Regions from separate parts of the Moritella sp. 36 genome, predicted to be linked through region 2. Evidence: predicted binding sites of a transcription regulator. Region 2 holds the regulator's gene; the other holds the start of a gene.

Region 1 (12,643 bases), 1.7 Mb from region 2:
AGTTGACCAAGTTTTTGTAAAGAGTCTGCTCGTTTATTTGATGTAGGATACTTAGTTACGATCGTCTCAAATTCAGCTTTAGCATCATCATTCTTATTATCTTTACGCAAAAGCAGACCTAACCAATAATGTGCATTAGCGGCTAACTCAGATTCTGGATACGTAGAAATGAAACTTTGTAACGCAGGTATTGCTTCATCGTATTTACGTTCATTTTTGATTAATTTGATCGCGTAGTTATAAGCATCTTTACCGGTCAAATTTACCGGCTGATTTGTTGCATTTAGAATATTTGCATCAATTGCAGCAGGAACAGCAGGTTTTGCGACGAGAGTTGTACGAATACGCTCAATATCATTGAGAATATCACGCTGACGTTGCGTAATTTTGCCTTGCTCTAGTTCGTTTTCTTCGATAGCACCCTGTAAATTCATTAATTCAATTGATAATTGATCAAGTCTCTGCTGGGTTTCTAATTGTGCTCTCGTTCGAGCGTGGAGGATATTCTCTATACGGGTCAAGCGTTGCTCAACAGAACGAGTCTGTTTTTTCGTTATCATCGGTTCAGTACTTGCATTTACATCAAATACTGTTGCTGGTGCGGCATGCCCGAAACCACTATAAAGAACGGCCATGATCATGGCCGTTTTAGTATTAATTCGAATCAAGGTGACTAATCCTTAGTAAACTAGCACTGCACGTCGATTTTTAGAGAATGCAGCTTGAGTATGAGAAGTATCTACAGGCTTCTCTTCACCATAACTAACTGTCGAGATTTGGCTTGAAGAAACACCTAAGTTAGTTAGGTATTTAACCACAGCATCAGCACGGCGATCGCCTAGTGCAATGTTGTAACCTGGCGTACCACGCTCATCGGCATGACCTTCAACTAACACTTTAACTTCAGGGTTATCAATTAAGAAATTAGCATGATCTTGTAATAACTCACCGTACTCTGCAGTAACGGCTTGTTGATCAAAACCAAAGTAAACAACGTGGCGTTTACGTAACTCGTCAATTACTTGTTTTTTAACTTCTTCAGGTGTTAAATTTTCAACTGGGTCAATACTTATGTCAGTATCACTACCACTAACAACAGTTGGATCTGATTCAGCATTAGCCGTTGAGTCATTTGTTGTTTGTTGTGCAGAACTTTCAACTGCATCATTTTCAGTTGTATCCGTTGTTGAGCTACATGCAGCCAATGTCAGCATTGGTAACGCAATTACTAAACTTTTTAAGATTTTATTTAGTTGCATTTTCATTTTCCTATCAATAATTAATTCTTTTTAGATGTCAAGAAAGGTGACCACGCTGGTGATTTTACTTCTCCATCACTTGCTGGTAAAACCGCTTTAAAGCGCCCATCCATTGAGACTAACGATAATACCTGTTTTCCCTTAACAACCGTGCTGTAAATAACCATGCTGCCATTAGGCGCAATGCTTGGCGACTTATCAAGACGACCGTTAGTCAGTTTTTGAACATATCCATCTGACAAATCCTGCTTCGTTACACTATACTTACCTTTTTGCAAACTAACCATCACTAAATTTTCACCATCTGGAGTAATTGAAGGATTTAAGTTTGCGTTACCTTCAAAGGTCAGTCGTTTAATTTTCTTACTTGCTAAATTAACCTGATAAATTTGCGGACGCCCGCCACGTTCAGAGGTGAAAACAATCGACTTACCATCAGGCGTCCAGGTTGCTTCGGTATCAATACCACGATTTTTCGTCAACCTTTCCAAGTTTTTGGTTTTCAAATCGTAAGCATATACATCTGCTTGCCCAGATTTAGACAATATCATCGACAATTTCGAGCCATCAGGTGAAAAGACCGGGAAAATATTACTCCCTTTATATGGTTTGATTAGCTCACGTTTCTGTGTGACCAGATCATAAATCCAGATTTCATGTTTTTTGTCTTCCATACTCATATAAGCCAGTTTTTTACCAGTAGGGTCCCACGACGGTGACATAACTGGTTCTTTTGAGCGGAATAATATATGTTGATTCATACCATCATAATCAGAAATTAATAATTTAAATGGATATTTATCATCATAATTAATAGCGACATAAGCAATACGCGTTAAGAATGCGCCACGGGTACCGGTCAGACTTTCAAAAATATAATCGCTTAAACGATGTGAGATATGACGAGGACGACGAGTCGAGAAATTACCTTTCAAATTAAGCTTAATATGATCGGTATTTTTAACTAACTGATCATCAATTTTTTGTGGCGTTTGATTTTTAAAACCAGATAACACATTAATGAGTTGGAAATGGATCTGTAAACGGCCGTCTTGTAGTGGTTTTATTGTACCGATCACGATTGCTTCGACACCTGCTTCTTTCCAGGCTGCATAATCAACGGCACTTTCTGTTGCTGGTGTTTGTGGCATTAAGCGGCGTTCCAGTGGAGAAAAACGACCACTATTACGTAAATCATCCGCGATAATACTAGCGAAATCAGTCATGTCTTTTGGTTTAGGCTGTGCACCTAACCACTTAAACGGAACGACTGCGACAGGTCTGGCACTGTTTGTGCCTTCTGTAATGACAATTTCTAATGCCGCATGCGCGATTTGTATCTGCATTAGACACACAATAAAGAAAGATAAAAATCGTTTAGTTATACTCATATTAAATCTCTGGTCTAAAAATCAAATTAATTTTTTTAAGTTCTTTCGCAACATCTGGATCCGGTGACATAGGCAGCGAACCAGCCTTATTCACGGCACTAACCCCAGCTCTACACACAGCAGTGTCTCCACCACCACTTGTAACACTTAATACCAAGCCAGAATTGGATAAAATAATTTTCAATAAACAAGACTTACCTTTCATCGTATCACTGGTTAACATATTGCGTTGGATCGAATTTTTAATTCGCGCTGTATATTTATCAACTTCACTTAATACTTCTTGCTGACGTACTGCATCGAGTTGTTGTATTTCACTATCTAACTCAGATGCAAATTCAGCTTCGATCTGCTCTTGCATCAAACGCTCTTGCCTTTCTCGTTCGATTTTAGCTAAACGTTGACGCTCTTTTTCTGCCGCTTTACGTTTTTGTTCTGCGACACGCTTACGTTCTTGTTCAGCTTTAAGCTTGGCTTCTTCTGCTTTTTTACGTTTCTTTTCGGCAACAATAGCAGCCTGACGTTTACGTTCTTTTTCTTCGGCTGCTTTACGTTTTTTATCTGCGGCGGCAGCGGCTTGTTCAGACTTTTTACGCTCTAACTCTTTCTTAGCACGTTGTTGCTCTGCTTTCTTCGTTGCTGCTTCGGCACGTTTACGTTCTTCAACTTTCTTCAAACGTTGTTTCTCAGCTTTAAGTGCAGCAACTTCAGCTCGTTTACGTTCAACTTCTTTTTCGGCGCGCTTGGTCTCAGCTCGTCTTGCTGCTTGTTCTGCTTTTCGCTGATCATTTTTTGCTTTTACAATTGCAGCTTCTTTTTGTCGACGTTCTTCATTAAGCTTTTTAATACGCTCTTCCGCTTGCTGCACACGTTGCTGTTCTTTTCTGCGTTTGTCTTGCTCGGCACGTTTAATCCGGTCAGCATGTTGCTTTATCGCTTGCTCACTTACAACGACAGCTTGGATAGCTTGCACTTTTGGCTTTGCCTGTTGTTTTAATGGTGTCGAGGTTGCATTTAGACCCAGTAACACGAGAAGTACAACATGCAGTGCGACCGAAATAATAATAGCCACAGAGTACTTAGACTGATTATCCTTCATCTTTATTTATACCCTACCCTTAACTCTTAACTACTCTTAATTACTTTTAAATACTTACGCTACTCGACTGGATCTGTCATTAATCCAACAGAAGGTGCGCCAGCCTGTTGTAACACAACCATTAAACTGATCACTTGTGCATACGCCACAGAGCCATCACCTTTAACGACAACAGGTGTGTCCGGCTGTAATTTTAAATGAGCTGCAACTAACGTCGCTAAATCATCGGGCGACATTGGTGACTTATCACCATCCCCCACATCAAGGTAATATAAACCATCTTTATCAACAGAAGCGACAATGGGTGGCTTACTGTCTTGTGATAACGCTTCAGCTTGTGCTTGTGGTAGATCCACAAGCACACCTTGAGTCACTAACGGGGCTGTCACCATAAAAATAATAAGTAGTACCAACATGACATCGATATACGGTACTACGTTAATTTCCGCTACAGGTCGTCTGCGCTTACGTTGATAAGGCTGCATCGCTTAATCCTGTGTTTTTTTAGCCAAAGTCTGGCGATGTAAAATACTCGAAAACTCTTCCATGAAATTAGCGTAATTATTTTCAATTTTCATCACTTGATCAGAAAATCGATTATAGGCAATAACAGCTGGAATCGCTGCGAACAGGCCCATCGCAGTTGCAATCAGCGCTTCGGCAATACCCGGTGCAACCATCGCCAATGTTGCTTGCTGCACAGCGCCTAATGCAATAAATGAACTCATAATACCCCAAACCGTACCAAACAGACCGATATAAGGACTAATTGAGCCTATTGTAGCGAGATTATTTAAGTTAGTTTCAAGGTCGTCAACTTCACGGGATAAAGCAACCCGCATCGTACGATAACTGCCATCCATGATTGCATCGGTATTTTCTTGAACAGTATTATGAATACGCACATATTCTTTAAAACCAGAGTGGAAAATTAACTCCATACCCTGAATATTATTCTTTCGCGATTCGCTTTCTTTATACAATTTAGATAAATCGATACCAGACCAAAATCTATCTTCAAATCGTTTCGACGCTTCATTGGCTTGCTTCAATGCTTTTGAGCGATGAAGAATCATTGCCCATGATGCTACGGACATGGAAAGCAGTAATAACATCACTGCTTTTACCAATAGGCTAGCTTCCCAAAAAAGTTCAAAAAATGAAATATCAGCAGCTTCCACTGGTTAGTTTCCTTATAATTTCTGTAGACATCGCACACGGTTTCTTATGTGATAATTGAATGCATGCCACTTTAACGGTTAATTCTGACAGTAACTTACCATTTTCATGATAGATACACTGAGAAAAGACCAACGATGCGCGTTTTAGTTCCTTAATATGTGACTTTATAATTAATAAATCATCAAGAAATACCGGATAACGGTAATCGATGTCTATTTTACGTACGACAAAGACTATCAGTATTTGTATCTTCGAAATAAACACGCACGTTGAATGCACTTTCTACTATATCATTTTGCATTATTCTAAAACCCATATCTTTAAACACTATTACTCTAACTTATAACGCTACAATCTAAGATTTGACGCTATAAGTTCAATAATATACCTGACAAAAATAAGATATGAAATTGATTTAATGTGAAGAGTACATTTCAGCCGTTATTTTTCTGGATAATCAAAGCCTAAATGCAGATAAGCACGTGGTGTCGCAATACGTCCACGCGGAGTGCGCTGTAAAAAGCCTTGCTGTATAAGATATGGTTCAAGTACGTCCTCAATGGTTTCGCGCTCTTCACCAATAGCCGCAGCAACGTTATCCAAGCCAACAGGACCGCCTGAGAAAGTATCGACAATGGCAATAAGTAACTTACGGTCCATGTAGTCGAATCCACAAGTATCAACATCTAACATGCTTAACGCCGCAGACGAGATTTCGGCATCAATATCACCATTGTGTTTTACTTCAGCATAATCACGTACACGACGTAATAAGCGATTAGCAATACGAGGTGTACCACGTGAACGTCTCGCTATTTCTAACGCGCCCGCACTATCCATATTCAGCCCTAAGCAATTTGCCGAGCGTAATACGATATCTTGTAAATCTTCAACCTTATAAAATTCAAGGCGCTGAACAATACCAAAACGATCACGTAACGGTGATGTTAGTGAACCAGCTCGAGTCGTCGCTCCGATAAGCGTAAACGGGGGTAAATCAAGCTTGATCGAACGTGCTGACGGGCCTTCACCAATCATAATATCTAATTGGTAATCTTCCATTGCAGGATATAAAATTTCTTCAATCGACGGGTTTAAACGATGAATTTCGTCAATAAATAGTACGTCATGGGGTTCTAAGTTAGTCAGTAATGCAGCAAGATCACCTGCTTTCTCGAGCACTGGTCCAGAGGTAGTTTTAATACTCACCCCCATTTCGTTTGCCACAATATTTGCTAATGTGGTTTTTCCGAGTCCTGGAGGACCGAAAATTAATAAATGGTCCAGTGCATCATCACGACGTTTACTGGCTTCAATAAAAATTTCCATTTGATTACGTACATGGTCCTGGCCTTGGTAATCTAACAACATTTTTGGTCGGATAGCACGGTCTATCACTTCTTCTTCACGGACGGTACCGCTAGAAATTAATCGATCAGCTTCAATCACTAAAGTAACTTCCTAAATTAATTCTGTAAGGTTGCACGCAATGACAAACGAATGATATCTTCACAACTCATACTTGGCTGTGCAACTTGCTTGATCATCTTCGCTACTTGCGCAGGTTTATACCCTAAACCAATCAAGGCGTCTTCCGCTTCTTCAATCGCATTCGATGACGTATTACCATAACCTTGTAATTGTGCTTTATCTGCTTCAGGGGTAAACAAATCTTGAGTCACCCAGTTTTTTAGACGGTCACGCATTTCGACCAATAAACGTTCCGCAGTCTTTTTACCCACACCCGGTAATTTAATTAGACTGTTAATATCATCATGTTCAACACAGTGTGCAAATTGATTTGCTGTCATACCCGATAAGATAGCCAACGCCAGCTTAGGGCCAACACCATTCACTTTAATTAACTCTCGGAACATCAAGCGTTCCATTTTATTATTAAAGCCGTAGAGTAATTGTGCATCTTCTCGAACCACAAAGTGAGTGTAAACGATCACTTCGTTATCAACATCGCCAAGCTCATAAAAGCAGCTCATCGGCAGTTGAACTTCATAACCAACCCCATTCACTTCAAGTAAAATTTCTGGTGGTTGCTTTTCTAATAGAGTGCCACGTAAACGTCCAATCACAATTATTTTCCAACATTTTTTTTAAAATATAATGTTCACAAGGATAATAAAATACTGGTTAAATATCCAGATCATTTATTATTTCGGTTCACTTAATAGGTTAATTATAACGTCCGCGGGCTGTACCTTTGACTTTACCAGCCATATTAATCAAGGTGCGTAAACTCTGGGCATGACATAATGCGACAGCGAGCCCATCAGCAGCATCGGCTTGTGGCGTGCCTGGCAGTTTAAGTAGATTGACAACCATTTGCTGTACTTGTTCTTTATCAGCACCACCGTTACCCACTACCGCTTGTTTGATCTGACGGGCAGTATATTCCCCGACTTCTAAGTCATTCGACACCGCAGCGACAATAGCTGCGCCACGGGCTTGGCCCAACTTTAATGCTGAGGCCGCATTTTTACCCATGAACACATCTTCAATAGCAAATTTATCTGGTTGAAATTGAATGATAATTTCACTGACTCCCGCATGGATCTGCTTTAAGCGCTCAGGTAATGTATCACCTGATGTACGAATACAACCACTGCCTAAATATTGGAACTTACCGTGTATATGTTGGATCACACCGTATCCAGTTATCCGGGAGCCCGGATCAATGCCAAGAATAATACTCATACTTTATTATCTTCAATTATCATGTTTATAATTACAGTATACCTGTACATAAGCCTGAAACCTAAACCCTGTACCTTATCCATACTCCATTAAAATAACGCGTATAAATTAAACAGTTAAAACCGCACATCATCACCTTATTATTCCATCATGTTGTAAAGAAGTGTATTTCAAATCATTTGCTCATATTGATACATTGTGAATCAGTGTTAGCTTGGTATAATGCGCCTTTTTATAATCAACCTTGTGGGGCTAAAATGAAAAGAGTCGTATTATATACGCAAAAGAAGTGTCCAAATTGCGATACGGCAAAGCGCTACCTAGATGAAAAGAAAATACCTTACCGTTTATGCAGCGTAAATGAACCACGTGGCAGTAAAGAATTAGCCGCTATTGGTGGCCGAGGCGTACCAACACTTAAAATTGGTGACCAAATTCTGCGTGGTTTCTCAATTAAATCATTCGAAAATATGTATCGCGGTTAATCCCCCATACAAACCTGACTGTTATTACACTCGTAATTATACGCTAGGTGTTATTAACAGCAGCATTTAATCATTATCTATGGATATAAATCATGAAGAATCGTTTTGCTCAGCTAAGCCTTATCATCAGCTTATTATTTTCTACATTGGTCAACAGTGCCGAAATAGACAGTATCGATCTTAAAGTTACCATGAAACAAATGAGATTAGCGTATACTCAAGCAATGAAAACAACATCTGCTGATGAGTTTTCTACTCGCATTGATGAAATGAGTAAAATGCTTGCCGTAGCACAGAGCTATAACTTTTCACCTGACCGTGCAGAGATGTCAAATCAAGGTTTAGATAAAGTAGAATCAATACTGAATAGCATTCAACAATCCGATATAACAGACGAAAATCTCGCCGTTGCGAAAGCTAAATTAGAAGACGTTGATAGCTTAAGAAAAGAATACCACAAGAAAAGTAAGCCAAGTATTTGGCAGCTCATCTTTGGTTAATAAACAATTACATGTTGGTGATGACTATTACCGTCATATTAGTAAAAATTAGGAACAGATTACATGTCAAACACGCTCGACGAGAACCAAATAGCAACAATTCAAGCTTACGATGAAGAAAAACGCCTTAGCTATTTATTAAAAGAAGTAACAAGCGAACGTAAAATCTGGATCTTAACGGATGAACACGGTTGTGTAATGCTAAATAACGATGACGAAGATTGTGTGCCAGTATGGCCTAACGCAGAGTTTGCACAATCTTGGGCGACTGGTGAATGGGAAAACTGTAAAACAGAATCTATTTCATTAGCTAAATGGCAAAGCCGTTGGACATCGGGTTTAATGGATGATGACCTAGCTATCGTTATCTTCCCAAATCTTGATGACGAAGGTCTTATTATGTTCCCTGACGAATTTGATATGGCATTACAGAAACAAGCGAAAAAAAAGCGTTAATAACAGTTTATTAAAAAGCATGCCAACATTAAATGGCTGGTATGCTTTTTGATTTCTGCCATTCATTCATTCTAATCGCCGTCTACTCTTTCCTACCGACCACTTAAATATTATTATTTTTGATAGCACTAAGTTAAATTAATGTTATTTTATTTACCTCCAATCTAAGGTATTGTTTTATATTCCCTCTGCAATCGGCCAAACGATATGATTTCCAACAAGCTAAAATTATTCATTATTTACATATGTTTTTCATTATTAACAGGCTGCTCGATTGTTCGCTGGAAAATAGACTCAGATGAAGATAGCTTAAAATCTGTAGGCTTTGAGCAGCACCAGATGAGTTTAAAAGAAGGTGGTTCACTGAGTTATTGGCGTGGAGGAGAAGGACAGCCACTATTACTGCTTCATGGATTTGGTGGCAATGCCGTCACGACATGGCAAAAAGAAATGCTGGCACTCAGCAAAGATTATGATGTTATCGCACCAGACCTCGCTTGGTTTGGTGACTCTTTTAGCGCAGGTGAAGCTAACCTCACAACAGAAACACAAGCAATATGGCAGTTAGTCAATCAATTACAGCTTGATAATGTCAATATTGCTAGTATCTCTTATGGCGGCTTTATCACCTTCAACATGCTCAATAACACTCAAGATAGCCGAATTAGCAAAGCCATCATCATCGCTAGTCCAGGTCCCTACTTCAGTGATGATGATCTTGCCGCGTTAAACAAACGCTTTGCAGTCGATAAACCAGAGGACTTCTTTATACCAAAGAACAGCTATGAGTTGCGCCGTTTATTTGGTGGTATTTTTGTTGAACCTAAAATGATGCCCGACTTTATTGCAGACCAAATCTATCAAACTTACTTTGCGACTTGGCATAAACAGAAAATAGCCATGATCCAATCATTACCTGCCGATCGAGATGCTTTACTCGAGGCGCCAGTATCATCAACACCAACATTGCTCATTTGGGGTGAAAAAGATCGTATCTTTCCTGTTGAACATGGCATCTACCTGAGTAAAAAGATACAAGCGCCCCTTATTGTTATACCCGACACGGGTCATGGGGTCACGAATGAACAACCCGACTTGGTCGTACGCCTAATTAAAACATTTATCGAAAATGAAAAAAAACAATAAATAGCCCGCTTAATAACGCATAAATTGTGTACAAGGCTATGGTTATAGTTGGTAATTTGGCTTAAGGCATTTATTATTTAGGCATTAAACTTTAAGAGTATTAAATTAAGTTATGAGTAAAAAACATTACGTAGTATGGAAAGGTGTGAAGACTGGTGTATTTGATAATTGGTCTGAAACTAAAGCACAGATTGATGGCCGCAGTGATGCACAATATATGGGCTTCCCGTCAAGAGAAGAAGCAGACCAAGCATTCTCCTCAACCTATACTCGCGCATTAATGAAACGCTCATTAGCAAAAGAAGGTGCGACAGGTTCAGGAGTTAAACCAAAAGCAGCACGCCCTTCAGGTGCATCTAAGTCCATTCTATCAACACCACCACAAGTTGCAGATCTCAACATTTACTGTGATGGAGCTTGCTCTCCTAACCCAGGTAAATCGGGTACAGGCATGGCTGTTTATGAAAAAGATAAGCTGGCACAATTATGGTACGGCTTATACGAAGCTAACGGAACGAACAACTCAGCAGAATTAAATGGCTTATTAGTTGCCTTCCGCTTTGCAGCCTCACACATAGAAAAAGGTAAAACAGTACAGGTATTATCTGACTCTAGATACTCAATTGATTGCATCACTAAGTGGGCGAAAGGTTGGAAAAATAAAGGCTGGAAACGTGGTAAGAATGAAGAAATTAAAAACCTAGCCATTATTCAACAATGCTTTAGTTTGTACGAACAATTAAAATCCAATTTAATTATTTCCCATGTTAAAGGCCATGCAAATATCGAAGGTAATGAACTATCAGACCGTATGGCGGTATTAGCACGTACCCAACAAGAACCTAAGTTTGTGCAATATACGACCAGTATTAACATTGCCGAAATCCTTGCAATGCCATCAGGCTAGTAGCCCAACTAAGACTAAGTTATATCTACATCTTAGCTAATGATAGAGAAACAAGCTGACGATATACCTCAGCTTATTTCTCTCATTCTTCCCTATTTTTATAAGTACGTGACATACCCAACAGAGTAATTAATCATGAATAAAATCATAACGTATTTACATTTACACGATACACGTTAAGATGATAAAAAACATGACTAAATGGATGGAAACGTATGTCAACATATTGGTTTAAAACATTAATCCCAGCGCTAATCTGCAATTCTCTATTACCAGTCTCGGCTGCAAATATAACGGAAATCTCAGGCAAAGACTGCCGCGCAATGACAGATGCGGGCGTTATGTCCTCAGCTGCTCCTGTACAGTGCGATCGTTTAAGACAAGTACAATTCAAGTATATCGATTTTCAGGGTCAGCAGCATAATAACGGTTCAATTGTCGTCATGGATGCTGTATCGCCTTACGTCGCGGCTATTTTTGAACGTTTATATGAATTAGAATTTCCCATCAATAAAGCACAACCAATACGTCATTACCAAGGTGATGATGACCTATCAATGGCGGATAATAATACATCTGCATTCAATTACCGACCTATCGCAGGTAAGCGTTCACTATCGATTCATGCATATGGTTTAGCTATTGATATTAACCCAAAACAAAACCCGTTCGTTGAGTTTGATGAACAAGGTAGCGCAAGCTTTAAGCCAAAAGATGGATCTCAATACACTAACAGAATGAAATTTAGATACGGTAAAGATGAGCGCCGAGGCTTCGCTGAAGATGTCATCACTACCTTTGCTGATAATGGTTTTTTCTATTGGGGTGGTTTTTGGAATACACCAATTGACTATCAGCATTTTCAAGTCAGCCGTAATATGGCCAACTTGATGTCGGTTATGCCAGCGGATAATGCCAGCCAGTTTTTTGATAATTATGTAACCTGGTATCAATCATGTAAGGCGAGCTACCCTAAAGCTTATACGCAGCATAAAGTGAACGACTATGTACATTATTTAGAAACCAAGCTAAATAGTGAATCACTCAGTAAAACTTTTAATCAGTCACCAGAAAAAGTGATCGCGGCAATAAAACTACCGCTACAAGTTTCACCTATTTGCGTAAAAGATTAGAGCGCTAAGAAATTAAAGACCCCTACTAAGGCTGTTGTTATTCGTCACCTAATGCTTTATAAGGCCAATAGAAGTGGCCAGCACGGATAATAACGGTCGATAAAGCTAATATTAATGCAGCAACCGATAACCAAACGACATCCACACTCTGTAGTTCTTTCATTCCTAACGTAATATAGCGAGCAATTGCCATGATTGCGATATAGATAGGATAGCGAACTGGGATCTTACCATTAACAACAAATTGCTGGACCATGGCGAGTACTTCTAGATAGATAAACATTAACAAAATATCCGTTAATTTTACCGTTTGTTCTTCATAAACATGATAAAAATCATTTGCCATCGCGTAAATTGTCGCCATAGTAATTAAAAC
Region 2 (12,643 bases):
TATAGAGACACTGATGAAACCAATTTTGTTTGTTTCACTGGTATAGTTGGTAATAATATCCGGCTCTAAGCCGAAATAAATATACACCGGCTTGTGGTCGTTAGCAGATACGGCAGTGGAAGATACTGAGGCCATGATCATGCACAAGAGCCAGAATAATTTTTTCATTTACCGTATCCTTAGTTAAATGAGTCGTTAAAGTAGGTTGGTTGTGAGCCAGTATACTCACTTTCAAATGATTAATTAAATAAATCAGTTAACAACTTGTGTCCCTGCTTACAATCTTGGTCTGAATAGCAGATAATTATGCCTGATTTCGTTGTTGAAAAAGTAATTTATAATATGTCAGATAATATAAATAATACGCGTACTAGTGAGCAGACATTACCATGCTACCCCATCGGCTGTGATTCGAAGTGGTTATGGCCAACTATATTAGAAGAAAAATTATCTGCGAATCTTTATGATTGGCTCGTTGATACGGGGTCATTAACAGCTAGATTGAAGCAGCATTGTCAGACATTTACGGTTGAAATATTAGCGGAAGGTCATTATCAATTATCCGACGATGAAAAGATAAAATTAAACCTAACGGATAATTTAGGTTTTGTTCGTGAGGTACTATTAAAACTTGATGGGATACCTTGGGTTTTTGCGCGTAGCGTTATGCCATTAAATACGCTAACTGCACCGGGCGGTGAATTGGAAAAACTGGGGACCCGTTCATTAGGTAGCGTATTGTTTAACGCGCCAGATATGCAGCGTAGTGAAATTGAAATCGCTGAGTTTTATTCACATAGTAAAATATATTCATTATCTCACCTGTTTTCATCTCCCCCTAAAGCATCGCTATTCGGACGTCGCTCGTGTTTTCTATTAGGCGGGCAGTCATTACTGGTTTCTGAAGTGTTTTTACCTGATTCCTTAGCGTATAAATAATAAAAGGACGTTAACATTATGTCGTTCATGACATCAAAAATGAAAGATTACATACAGCTTACTCGTATGGATAAGCCTATTGGCACCTTGCTGTTATTGTGGCCAACGCTGTGGGCGCTGTGGATTGCTGCTGAAGGGGTCCCTAAATTAGATGTACTCCTCGTTTTTACATTAGGGGTTATTGTAATGCGTGCGGCGGGATGTGTGATTAATGATTTTGCTGACCGTCATGTTGATGGTCATGTAAAACGCACTGAAAATAGGCCGCTGGCTGCAGGGCGTATATCAAGCCGTGCCGCGTTGACGTTTTTCTTTGGTTTAACTTTGTTCGCATTTTTACTCGTCTTGACCATGAATACATTGACGATACTATTATCGTTTGTTGCTGTTGGCCTTGCCGCGTGCTATCCATTTATGAAGCGTTATACTCACCTACCTCAAGTTGTATTAGGCATGGCATTTGGTTGGGCTATTCCGATGGGGTTTGCGGCGCAATTAGATTCTGTACCGAGTTATGCATGGTTATTATTTGTGGCAAATATCTTATGGACAGTTGCTTACGATACCTTATATGCCATGGTTGATCGAGATGATGATTTGAAAATTGGCATTAAATCTACCGCAATTTTATTCGGTAAAAAAGATAAATTGATTGTAGGGTTATTACAATTGTCATCGTTATTATGTTTAGGCTTATTAGGTTGGTTATTGGTTTTACCAAGCGTGTTCTTTATTGGCTTAACAATCGTTGCTGGACTATTTATTTATCAACAATCTTTGATTGTGAATCGCGACCGAGAGTCTTGTTTTAAAGCATTTCTACATAATAATTATGTCGGTATGATTATTTTTGCGAGCTTATTTTTAAGTTATGTGTAACCCCTGAACAGGGGTTATCACAAATAAAAAAGGAGCTAACGCTCCTTTTTTATTACTTCCAATATGTAATGCCGGAAGGTAATGTCATTATAGTAATGATATCACCTCAAGTATGACGTTACTTGTTGTCACTAGACTGCTGACTAAGCATTACATCCGAGATTGTTTGCTTCACTTCAAGCGTGGTCAAGCTTCTGACTATATTCGCTAACTGACTAATTTTATCAGCTTTAGCTGTGCCTTCATCAGATAAGTAGTGCAGCTCTTGGAGTTTATTAATAAAGATAGCGAGTACTTTCTTATCAAAAAACTCTGGCGCACTCACACCATTTAGCGATGATAAACGTTCGGCAATTAACTGACTACGATCTTCGAGTAGGCTCTTTTCAATGACTTGGTTATGCTCTAATACGGTCAGTACAATCGCATAACGTTGTAGCGTTTCTTGGATGCTTGCAGCAAGCAGTCTTAGTGACATTAAGTGTTCGTTAACCGGTATAATGACATTGTCACTATTGACTATTAATCCCTGTGTCTGCATCTCAGTTAGCGTATCAGTGATACAATCATCTAATTCATCGTCTGAATATTTCAAAAACAATTCCGCTTGAATTAAGGGATAAAGCTGGCGAACTTTACCATTAATTTCTTCTACACTGGTCTGTGGTTTTTCTGTCACGATTGCCGCAATTAATGACGGTAGTGCAAACAGGTGTAAAATATTATTACGGTAGAAGGTTAATAGTACAGCTTGTTCATATGACATCGATAGCATTTGTCCTAAGCTATCTTCACGTACGGTGAATTTTTTCAGCGAGATCGCTTGGTCTAGAATCTCTTCTGCACTGTTTTCTGGTAAGGTACTAAATTCACTATACGGGTTGTTACGAAGTAATTTTAAGTAACTATCAATTTGCTTCACCAAAATTTCTCGGCTCAGAGCCTTATGTGGCGCGGCGTGTAAAATTACTGCGCAAATCGTTAAAGCATTTACCGCAGCGGCACTATTGATATTTATCATCACTTTATTCGCAAGATCGCGAGTTGTTTGGTTTAGCCATTTAGGCTGTTCTTCAACCGGCATATTCATATCATCACGCCAGTTTTCAACGTGTTGATTTAAATATTGGTTAAGGTTGATCGGTTCACCAAAGTTAACAAATGCTTGGCCATAATTTTTAAGCTTTCTGGCGATCCCAAATACTTGGAATATACTTTCCTTTTTCTTATGAGCCCCTGATAACTCTTTTACGTAGGTACTCACTTCCATCACATGATCGTAGCCTAGATATACCGGCACTAATGTAATAGGTCGGCTTTGTTCTCTTAACATCGCTTGTAATGTCATGTTAAGCATACCGGTTTTTGGTGGTAATAAACGTCCGGTACGGCTTCGGCCACCCTCAGTAAAGAATTCAACTGAATATCCTTTTGAGAATAATAAGCTTAGGTACTCTCTGAATACGGTTGCATAAAGTTTATTGCCTTTAAACGTACGACGTAAAAAGAATGCGCCGCCACGACGGAACATAGGGCCAGCAGGGAAGAAGTTAAGATTTATACCGGCGGCAATGTGTGGTGGGATCAAACCTTCATTGTAAATAACATAAGAAATAAGTAAGTAATCCATGTGGCTACGATGACAAGGCATAAATACAATTTCATGACCGTCGGCGGCAAGTTTACGCACTTGTTCGGCGTTATTAACTTTGATACCGCTGTAGATCTTATTCCATAACCAGCTCATAAAATTACTGGTGTTTTTTACGAGTTTATACGAAAAATCACTGGCAATTTCATCGATGTAATCATTGGCTCGCTTTTCCGCTTTTGTTGCTGAAATATTATGCTCAGCGATCTCAACTTGAATGGCTTTTTTAACTTCTGGATTACGCAGTAGTTGTTCAACAAGTTGGTAGCGGTTAGGTAGTTTAGGGCCTGATGCGGCTAATTTTTGACGACTGAAATGGATCTTAGCAACACGAATTAATTTCTGTACGATTTTTTCATCGGTGCCGTGCTGATCGGCCATGAAACGCAGTGATACCGGTTTGTTAAAACGAACCAAGTTATCTTTACGGTTAAGACCCACAATGATTGTTTTACGTAAACGGCTTGGTGAAATACTGTTTGCTAATGATAGTAGTGGTATTTGACCTTCTTTACCGGGGGCGCGTCCCCAAAACAATGCGACTGGCATCAATTGAATATCAAGGGCTTTATCATCTTTATGTAAGCGTAATAGCTGTTGGAATTCGTCAAAAAATACGTCAGTATCTTTTACTCGGCCGAAGAGGGGCGCTGGATTATCTAAGCAAACATAACTGGGAATGATGACCCCGTTCACTTTTATTGGTGTAAGCGGGTCGGGTAAGCCTCGTTCTTTACAAGCTCGCTGTAATGCCACGAGATCGGTCATCGATTTAGTTTTTAAAGCATAAACAATAGGACGTGTTAAATCTAGATTTAACGCATCAACGGGGTTATCTGGTACGTACTGAGATTTAACTAAGCCGTTAACGAAACTTCGACTTAACATTGACGGTGTTTGTTGCATAGGTGTTATCATTCTGTTGTATAAAGTGCGAGAGTGCTTGCTCCAATAATATCAGATGTGTAGCCATAAATCTGTGTTTCAGCGCCAGCAAACGATTAATTCATTATTATCCAGATATACTCAAGGCATATATTGCAAACTTGACAATACTGTATATAATTACAAGAAACTGTATATAAAACCAGTTAGGGTTCATGATGAAAGCATTGACACAAAGACAAGCAGAAGTATTTGAATTAGTTAAACAACATATTAAAAATACTGGTATGCCACCGACCCGAGCTGAAATTGCTAAGGAACTTGGTTTCCGTTCACCTAATGCTGCGGAAGAGCATTTAAAGGCATTAGCACGAAAGGGCCATATCGAAATTCTTGCGGGTACTTCTCGTGGTATTCGTTTGTTGGTTGATGCTGAGCAAGCCAGTAATGACAGTGGTTTACCTTTAATTGGGCAGGTTGCCGCCGGTGAGCCAATTTTAGCGCAAGAACATATTGAAGCACACTATAATGTTGACCCTTCAATGTTTACACCAACGGCAGATTTTTTACTGCGTGTACGTGGCGAAAGTATGCGTAATATTGGGATTATGGATGGCGATTTATTAGCTGTACATAAAACTAAAAATATCAGTAAAGGCCAAGTTGTTGTTGCGCGTGTTGACGATGAAGTAACTGTTAAGCGCTTTGAACAGCAGGGCTGTGAAATCTTACTGCACCCTGAGAATGATGAAATGAGCACAATTCGTGTTGATTTAAATTTCCAACATTTTGATATTGAAGGTGTCGCTGTCGGTATTATTCGTAATACCGATTGGATGTAATCACACCTTCTTACCCATCGAGCCTGAAGATAGATAGTAAATAATCCTATTGCTGACTATCTATCTTTATATTTCTTTTTTCATTTCTTATCCCCTATCTTTAAATTTAGAAATCGTTTTCAAATCTTGCTTTAACATCACAGTTCTGATCATCTTCTACCTATTAATTTTTTCTTTTCCTATACTCAACATGAGATATAAAAATAAATATTTAATTTGTTTGTCGGTACGCTGGTACAAATATAGGATTAGTTTATGGAACAATACGTTATTGCTATGACGTTGGATGATAAGATCGATGTTTCATCGATTTCCACTCTTAAAGTTATACTTGATCAGCTCCCCATTAAAGCGTCATCTCAAGTACTTGATGCGCGTAATGTGACTCACATAGACAGTGCCACTTGCCAATTATTTTATGCTTATTCTCAACATTTAATTACACATAATGCGACCCTCATTTTTCTATCTCCATCGGATAAATTTACGACTGTTGTTCAAGCTCTGGGGTTCGACGTATATTTTAATTACGCATCAGTATGAGGTGTTCTCATGAAACGAATATTAGCTGTAGATGACTCGGTATCCATTCGTGAAATGGTTCAATTTACCCTAAAGCAGGCTGGTTATCACGTCGATGCCGCCGTTGATGGTGTGGATGGATTAGAAAAAGCTAAAATGGGGAATTTTGATCTTATTATTTCTGATATTAATATGCCTCGGATGGACGGTATTAGCTTAATTAGCCAACTGCGTAATGAGCGAGCGTATAAATTTACGCCTATCTTAATGTTAACCACAGAATCGGGTAGTGATAAAAAGATGGCTGGTAAATCTGCTGGTGCGACTGGGTGGATCGTTAAACCTTTTAATCCTGAAAAGCTCATTGCTACCGTGCAAAAAGTATTGAGGTAAGCATGGATATCGATCTCAAACAATTTCAACAGGTATTTATTGAAGAATGTGTCGAAGGGTTAGAAGTGATGGAAACTGAATTGCTAAAGCTAACGCCTGGTGCAGTTGATAGCGAAGTGATTAATACGATTTTTCGGGTTGCTCATTCCATTAAAGGGGGCGCGGGCACATTCGGTTTTAATCAACTGACAGAATTTACTCATGTCGCAGAAACATTATTAGATGATCTACGCGCTGGGACTTTAGTCCTTACTGACGATCATATTAGTCTTTTTTTACAAACTGTTGATTGTTTAAGAGAGTGGGTCCAACTATTAGCCTGTGATTTAGAATCAATCCCTGACATTGTAGAAGAGCTTAAGTATCAATATAACCAATTTTTGCAAAGAGATATGAATCAACAAGCATTACCGAATGGTGATGAAATAGCGGTGACGGATGTTGCCGAATTAGCAACTAATGCACACGATGACGGTTATTGGTTAATTAATTTTATTCCCGGTCCGGATATTTTAAAACAAGGTAATGAGCCACGTTTAATCTTTGCTGAATTACAGGAGATGGGCGAGCTAAAAGTAACTCCCAAGATTGCGGACCTCCCATTATGGGAGGTGTTATTACCAGAAGATATTTATGTGAGCTGGGAACTTGAATTAATTAGCAACATCAGTGAATCGCAAATAAAAGAAATATTCGAATGGGTTGCAGATGACTCAACAATCATCATTATACATTCTAATACTTTCTCTAATTCAAAGGCAGAATATGGTAATACTGATCATGCTTTAGCCGAATCTGTGATGACTCCAGTTGTATCGAAAACAATAATGAATAACGCGCCGACTGAAATAAATTCAATTCGAGTATCAATCGATAAAGTTGATGCGTTAATCAATATGGTCGGTGAATTAGTGATCACCCAAGCGATGCTCGGTGAGCTTGGTCAGGATTTTTCTGCTGAGAGGCTACCTGAGTTTAAAAAAGGCTTGATTCAATTATCTCAGCATACCCGTGAGATGCAAGACAGTGTGATGAAAATAAGAATGTTGCCGATCCAATTCGCCTTTAATCGTATACCTAGAATGGTAAGGGATCTAAGTGGGAAATTAGGTAAAAACGTACTGCTTAGGATGCAAGGTGAAGAAACTGAGCTAGATAAAATTATGCTTGAAAAGATCTCTGACCCAATTATGCATCTCGTTCGTAACGCTTTAGACCATGGTATTGAAACCATCGGAGAGCGTAAATTGGCTGGTAAAAGTGACGTTGCTTGTTTGGGGATCACGGCATTTCATCAAAGTGGTGAAATTATTATTGAGATCCGCGATGATGGTCGAGGATTAAACAGAGCAAAAATTCATGCTAAAGCCATTGAAAACGGAATTGCTAATCAAGACCAGCATTATAGTAATAGTCAAATTGATGAATTAATTTTTGCACCTGGGTTTTCAACAGTGGAAACGATCAGTGACATTTCTGGTCGTGGCGTCGGCATGGACGTGGTGAAGAGAAACATTGAATCGCTTGGTGGTGATATTAAGGTTGAGTCTCATGATGGAGAGGGCAGTTGTTTTTCGATTCGCTTGCCATTAACGCTTTCTATTATGGATGGTCAACTAATCAAAATCGGTAATAAAACGTATATCTTACCTATTATGTCAATCATTGAGTCACTGCAGCTGAAAGATGGCATGGTGACTAAGTTGGCGGATCAAACTGAGGTCTTTAAATTACGTGATGAATTTATTCCTATTATTCGACTCTACCGAGTACTAAACCATGAAACGAGTTTAGAGCATATTACCGATGGACTATTAGTTGTGGTTGAAAGTGGCTGTAATAAATATGGTTTATTAGTGGATGATTTGGCTGCACAGCAGCAAGTCGTGATTAAAAATTTAGAAGATAATTTCATGAAGGTTAGCTGTGTATCTGGTGCCACTATTTTAGGGAACGGAACGGTCGCTTTAATCTTAGATATTGCGGATATTGTCAAAATAATCACAACCGAACGACGCCAAATGCAAGGTCTGCGTGCACATGTTGCCGCTTAAATAGAAGGTATTGATATGGAGAGTAGTATGCAGGCTGACATTGATACAGGTGAACAATCAACCCAATTTTTGACTTTTATAATGGCAGATGAAGAATATGGTGTTGAAATATTAGATGTACAAGAGATTCGTGGGTGGGAACCTTGTACCGAGATCCCTAACATGCCGCAGTATGTGAAAGGCGTGATTAATTTACGTGGCACGATTGTTCCTATTGTGGATTTACGACAAAAATTTGGTTTCAATAATATTGAATACAGCACGACGACAGTCGTTATTGTCGTGAAAGTATTAGTCGAAGATAAATCAAAAATAATGGGGTTAGTTGTCGATGCTGTCTCTGATGTACATACGATCGCACATGGCGATATTAATTTACCGCCGCAATGGGGTCAAGATTATGGCCCAAGTGTTATTCAAGGATTAATATCAATTAACAATAAAATGGTGGTATTACTCAGCTCAAGTCTATTGTTAGATTTAGAGCAGTTTCAAAATATCGAGCAAATAAAAGGACATAATACGCAATCATCAATAGTTGCTAATGACTAATATAGTTATTCCTCTGCTATACAGTGAAACTAAGGGGGATACCTTAAATAACATGTGTATGTCGGATATAGATTTTCATTATTTAACGCAACTGGTCTTTAGTCAATCGGGAATTGTACTCGGTGAATCCAAGCGAGATATGCTTTATGCGCGGGTGATGAAAAGGATCCGATATCTCAAGATAAATGGCTTTTCAGCTTACTGCCAATTGTTACAAGATGGCTATAGTGGCGAGTTGAACGAGTTCATTAATGCGATCACCACAAATCTAACTGGTTTTTTTCGTGAACGATATCATTTTGATTTTTTACAACAAGTCGCACTGCCTGATTTTAAGCGTAATAATCCAGATAAAAAACTGAGAATATGGTCTGCGGGGTGCTCAACTGGGCAGGAAGCATATTCGATAGCCATGACAATTGAGAACCAATTACGTTATTGGGATGCAAAAATATTAGCAACAGACCTAGATAGTAAGGTGCTGTCTCATGCTACTGCTGGTTACTATGATGACCTGGCTGGGATCGCTATCGATTATCGCCTGCAATATTGTCCCGATATGAATAACTCTCATCAGTACGTTATGAGTGAAAAAGTGAGGCAGCTGATTGCTTTTAAACAGCTTAACTTACTTGCTAAATGGCCAATGAAGGGACAGTTTGATGCGATATTTTGTCGTAATGTATTTATTTATTTCAACGAGGAAACGACTAAAAAATTAGTCCAACGATTTTATTCGCTACTTAAACCCGGTGGATATCTTTTTATTGGTCATTCTGAAAGTCTGCAACGTTTTAACACCCATTTTAGTCTTGTCGGTCAAACGATTTATCAACGTTAAGGTCGTTTTATCTCACCATTTTAACGGCGCTATAGGGATATCTTCTATGCAGAAAATAAAAGTGCTTGTTGTCGATGACTCTGTATTAATGAGAAAGATATTAATGACATTACTTCACTCAGATTCGGAGATTGATGTTGTTGGCAGTGCCGTCGATCCTTTTGATGCACGTGAAAAAATTAAAAAACTACAGCCAGATGTATTAACACTGGATGTTGAGATGCCAGGGATGAACGGTCTCTCTTTCTTAGACAATTTAATGCGATTACGTCCAATGCCTGTTGTCATGGTATCAACCTTGACATCAAAAGGTGCGCCAGTGACATTGAAGGCTCTGGAGTTAGGGGCCTTTGATTTTATTGCTAAACCCACTGATAACAGCGCACAATCATTCGGTTATTTTGGCGATGAACTGTGTGCTAAAGTTAAATTAGCCAGCAATGCAAACTTACGCGTTATGAAAACCCCGGTGACAGCTTTACCGGCAAGCCAAGAAATACAAGCAGAACGATTAATTGCGATTGGTGCTTCAACGGGAGGAACAGAAGCATTGCGAGAATTACTGACGCCATTAGCTCCCCCTTTTCCTCCGGTTGTTGTGACCCAGCATATCCCAAAAAATTTCAGTGGGGCGTTTGCAAAGCGTCTAAACGACAATTGCCGTTTAACTGTGATTGAAGTAACTAGTGAGCAAATTATTGAACCTAATCATGTATATATAGCGCCTGGCGATTGCCATTTAAAGGTGCATAAATCTGGACGACGTTACACTTGCCAATTATTTGATGGTCCTGCGGTTAATCGGCATAAACCGTCAGTGGACGTGTTATTTGATTCTGTTGCTACAACTTATGGGGCTAAAGCGATTGGTGTCATGCTAACTGGCATGGGGAAAGATGGGGCTGAGGGATTATTGTCGATGCGACAGACTGATGCCGTCACTATCGCGCAAGATGAAGCGTCATCCGTTGTTTGGGGGATGCCTGGTGCCGCGGTTCAGCTTGGTGCTGTTATGGATATATTAAGTTTGCCGTTAATTGCCCCTAAGTTAGCGGCATTGGTACAAAAGAAAACAGGTAAAGCGAAAGGGGTTGCTTATGACTCGATTTAATTTTTATCAAGGTGTTGCGCTGCTGCCATTATTGTTGATGTTGCTTTTACAGGAATGGCTTGCGGCTGGTGCAGCGTTCGTCACATTAATACTTATGTCGATAGCTCTATTTACTCTTTATAAGAAGTCGGTAGAGAAACCCGTGGAAGAAAAAATTGAGCATATCACGTCGATGAATACCAAAGCGATGTTGCTCAGTATGCTACAAGAAGAGATCCCGCCACGTATTGATGAATTAAAAGATGGTTTGAATAAAACCCAGCAAATTAATAGTGAGTCGTTTATCACCTTAAATAGCGCTTTTTATCAGTTATTGCGTATGTCAGCAGAGCAATCCGCATCTTTACATAAAGTACTGCTCAGTATCTCTAAAGATAAAGCCTTAGCCCTTACAGGGAAAGAATATTATGATCCTGATGCAATTGATTTAAAAACATTCATTGAATCAACACACCAGTTTCTTAATATTTGTTCTGATTTAATGATGGAGACTACCGCGCAAAGTAATGATGCCGTCAATAAGATCGCAGTGATGGAAAGTCAGATGAATAATATTAATGGGCTTGTTGAAAATGCACAGAAAATCGCTAGGCAAACCAATTTACTTTCCTTGAATGCAGCGATTGAAGCTGCTCGGGCTGGAGAGATGGGACGTGGTTTTGCCGTTGTAGCACAAGAAATGCGATTATTATCTGATACTTCAAATAAATTTAATGAGGATATCAGAGGACAAGTGACACAAGCGATGGCAACATTCGTTGAAGCGAAATCAATGGTTGAATCGTTAGCGAAAGATAATGCTGAAAAATCATCGCAGACACAAGCGCGGTTACACCAAGAATTAATTAAATTTGTCCAATTAGAAGAAAGCTTAGAAATAAACTTAGATAATCTCATGAGTTTATCGGTTGATACTCAAGTATGCGTTAATGATTCTGTTAGAAGTCTGCAGGTTGAAGATATCATCAGTCAATTATCCGAGCACAACTTATTGCAAGCTGAGAATATGAAGCAAGTATTATTTGCGTGTAGCGAATTACTATCAGCAGATGCGCATATTGAGCAGCATACTTTTATTGATAAGCTCAAAGTTGCCGCTGAACAGTTAAAACAGCAATCACTGCAAGTACAACAGAAGACGATCAGTACGGGGTCGATGGATGAAGGTGAAATAGAGTTGTTTTAATTTTCGATAGGTAATACTTTGTTTCATAATTGAAGTTAGATAGACTCTGGCCTCTTTTATTTCCCTCTACAAAGTTGAATTTGTCTATGTGGTTATCTATTCCTACTTCGGTGCATCGAAATATCATCGCGTTGGCATTGCCAATGATCTTGTCAAATATCAGTATTCCACTACTAGGTTTGGTTGATAGCATCGTTATTGGTCATCTTGAACAAGCTTGGTATCTCGGTGGCGTAGCATTGGGTTCTACTGTGGTTATGTTTATTGTCTCTATGTGTAATTTCTTACGCATGTCGACAACAGGATTGACTGCACAGGCATTTGGTAAACAAGATAGTTCTGCGATATTAATGACGCTCGCACACGCCTTGTTAATTGCGTTTTGTTTATCCGTTTTATTACTGTTGTGTAAAAATTATATTGTTGAATTAGCCTTAATGCTGACGGAAGCAAGTGACAATGTGCAACAAAATGCACAGGCCTATTTATCGATTCGTATGTGGGGTATCCCCGCTGCGTTATTTAATTTTGCGATATTAGGTTGGTTAATAGGCCTGCAAAATATGAAAGCGCCGATGCTGTTATTAATTATTGCTAACGTGTTTAATATTTTCTTAGATATTTTATTTGTGGTGAATTTAGAATGGGGTGTAGAGGGCGCTGCGGCTGCGTCGGTGATTGCAGAGTATGCCGCTTTGTTATTTGGCTTATTATTAGTATTAAAGCAGCTCGGTAAGATTTCGTTACCTCATAGATCTGACATTATCAGTCGTTTATTTGCATCAGAT

What was found. Region 2 encodes LexA, which represses DNA repair genes until DNA is damaged. Its sites were predicted from a motif close to TACTGTATNNNNATACAGTA; they were not measured.
Region 1: a site for LexA is predicted at 7,660-7,679, ahead of ruvC (crossover junction endodeoxyribonuclease RuvC). Genes of this name have one in related genera too.

Annotation. Positions count from the first base shown of each region.
Region 1 is NZ_CP056120.1:1,451,351-1,463,993, reverse strand. It holds gene ybgF (tol-pal system protein YbgF) at 1-668, opposite strand, end outside; gene pal (peptidoglycan-associated lipoprotein Pal) at 681-1,259, opposite strand; gene tolB (Tol-Pal system beta propeller repeat protein TolB) at 1,280-2,650, opposite strand; gene tolA (cell envelope integrity protein TolA) at 2,652-3,749, opposite strand; gene tolR (protein TolR) at 3,809-4,234, opposite strand; gene tolQ (protein TolQ) at 4,238-4,930, opposite strand; gene HWV03_RS06580 (hotdog domain-containing protein) at 4,917-5,195, opposite strand; gene ruvB (Holliday junction branch migration DNA helicase RuvB) at 5,373-6,380, opposite strand; gene ruvA (Holliday junction branch migration protein RuvA) at 6,398-7,018, opposite strand; gene ruvC (crossover junction endodeoxyribonuclease RuvC) at 7,119-7,640, opposite strand; gene HWV03_RS06560 (glutaredoxin family protein) at 7,898-8,125, shown strand; gene HWV03_RS06555 (cytochrome b562) at 8,218-8,625, shown strand; gene HWV03_RS06550 (DUF2750 domain-containing protein) at 8,689-9,081, shown strand; gene HWV03_RS06545 (alpha/beta fold hydrolase) at 9,421-10,227, shown strand; gene HWV03_RS06540 (ribonuclease H family protein) at 10,340-11,134, shown strand; gene HWV03_RS06535 (M15 family metallopeptidase) at 11,350-12,267, shown strand; gene HWV03_RS06530 (phosphate-starvation-inducible protein PsiE) at 12,305-12,643, opposite strand, start outside.
Region 2 is NZ_CP056120.1:4,814,873-4,827,515, reverse strand. It holds gene HWV03_RS21455 (flagellar basal body-associated FliL family protein) at 1-168, opposite strand, end outside; gene HWV03_RS21450 (chorismate--pyruvate lyase family protein) at 307-939, shown strand; gene ubiA (4-hydroxybenzoate octaprenyltransferase) at 958-1,818, shown strand; gene plsB (glycerol-3-phosphate 1-O-acyltransferase PlsB) at 1,937-4,375, opposite strand; gene lexA (transcriptional repressor LexA) at 4,573-5,196, shown strand; gene HWV03_RS21430 (STAS domain-containing protein) at 5,452-5,739, shown strand; gene HWV03_RS21425 (response regulator) at 5,749-6,111, shown strand; gene HWV03_RS21420 (chemotaxis protein CheA) at 6,114-8,165, shown strand; gene HWV03_RS21415 (chemotaxis protein CheW) at 8,181-8,717, shown strand; gene HWV03_RS21410 (CheR family methyltransferase) at 8,710-9,558, shown strand; gene HWV03_RS21405 (protein-glutamate methylesterase/protein-glutamine glutaminase) at 9,605-10,669, shown strand; gene HWV03_RS21400 (methyl-accepting chemotaxis protein) at 10,656-11,855, shown strand; gene dinF (MATE family efflux transporter DinF) at 11,942-12,643, shown strand, end outside.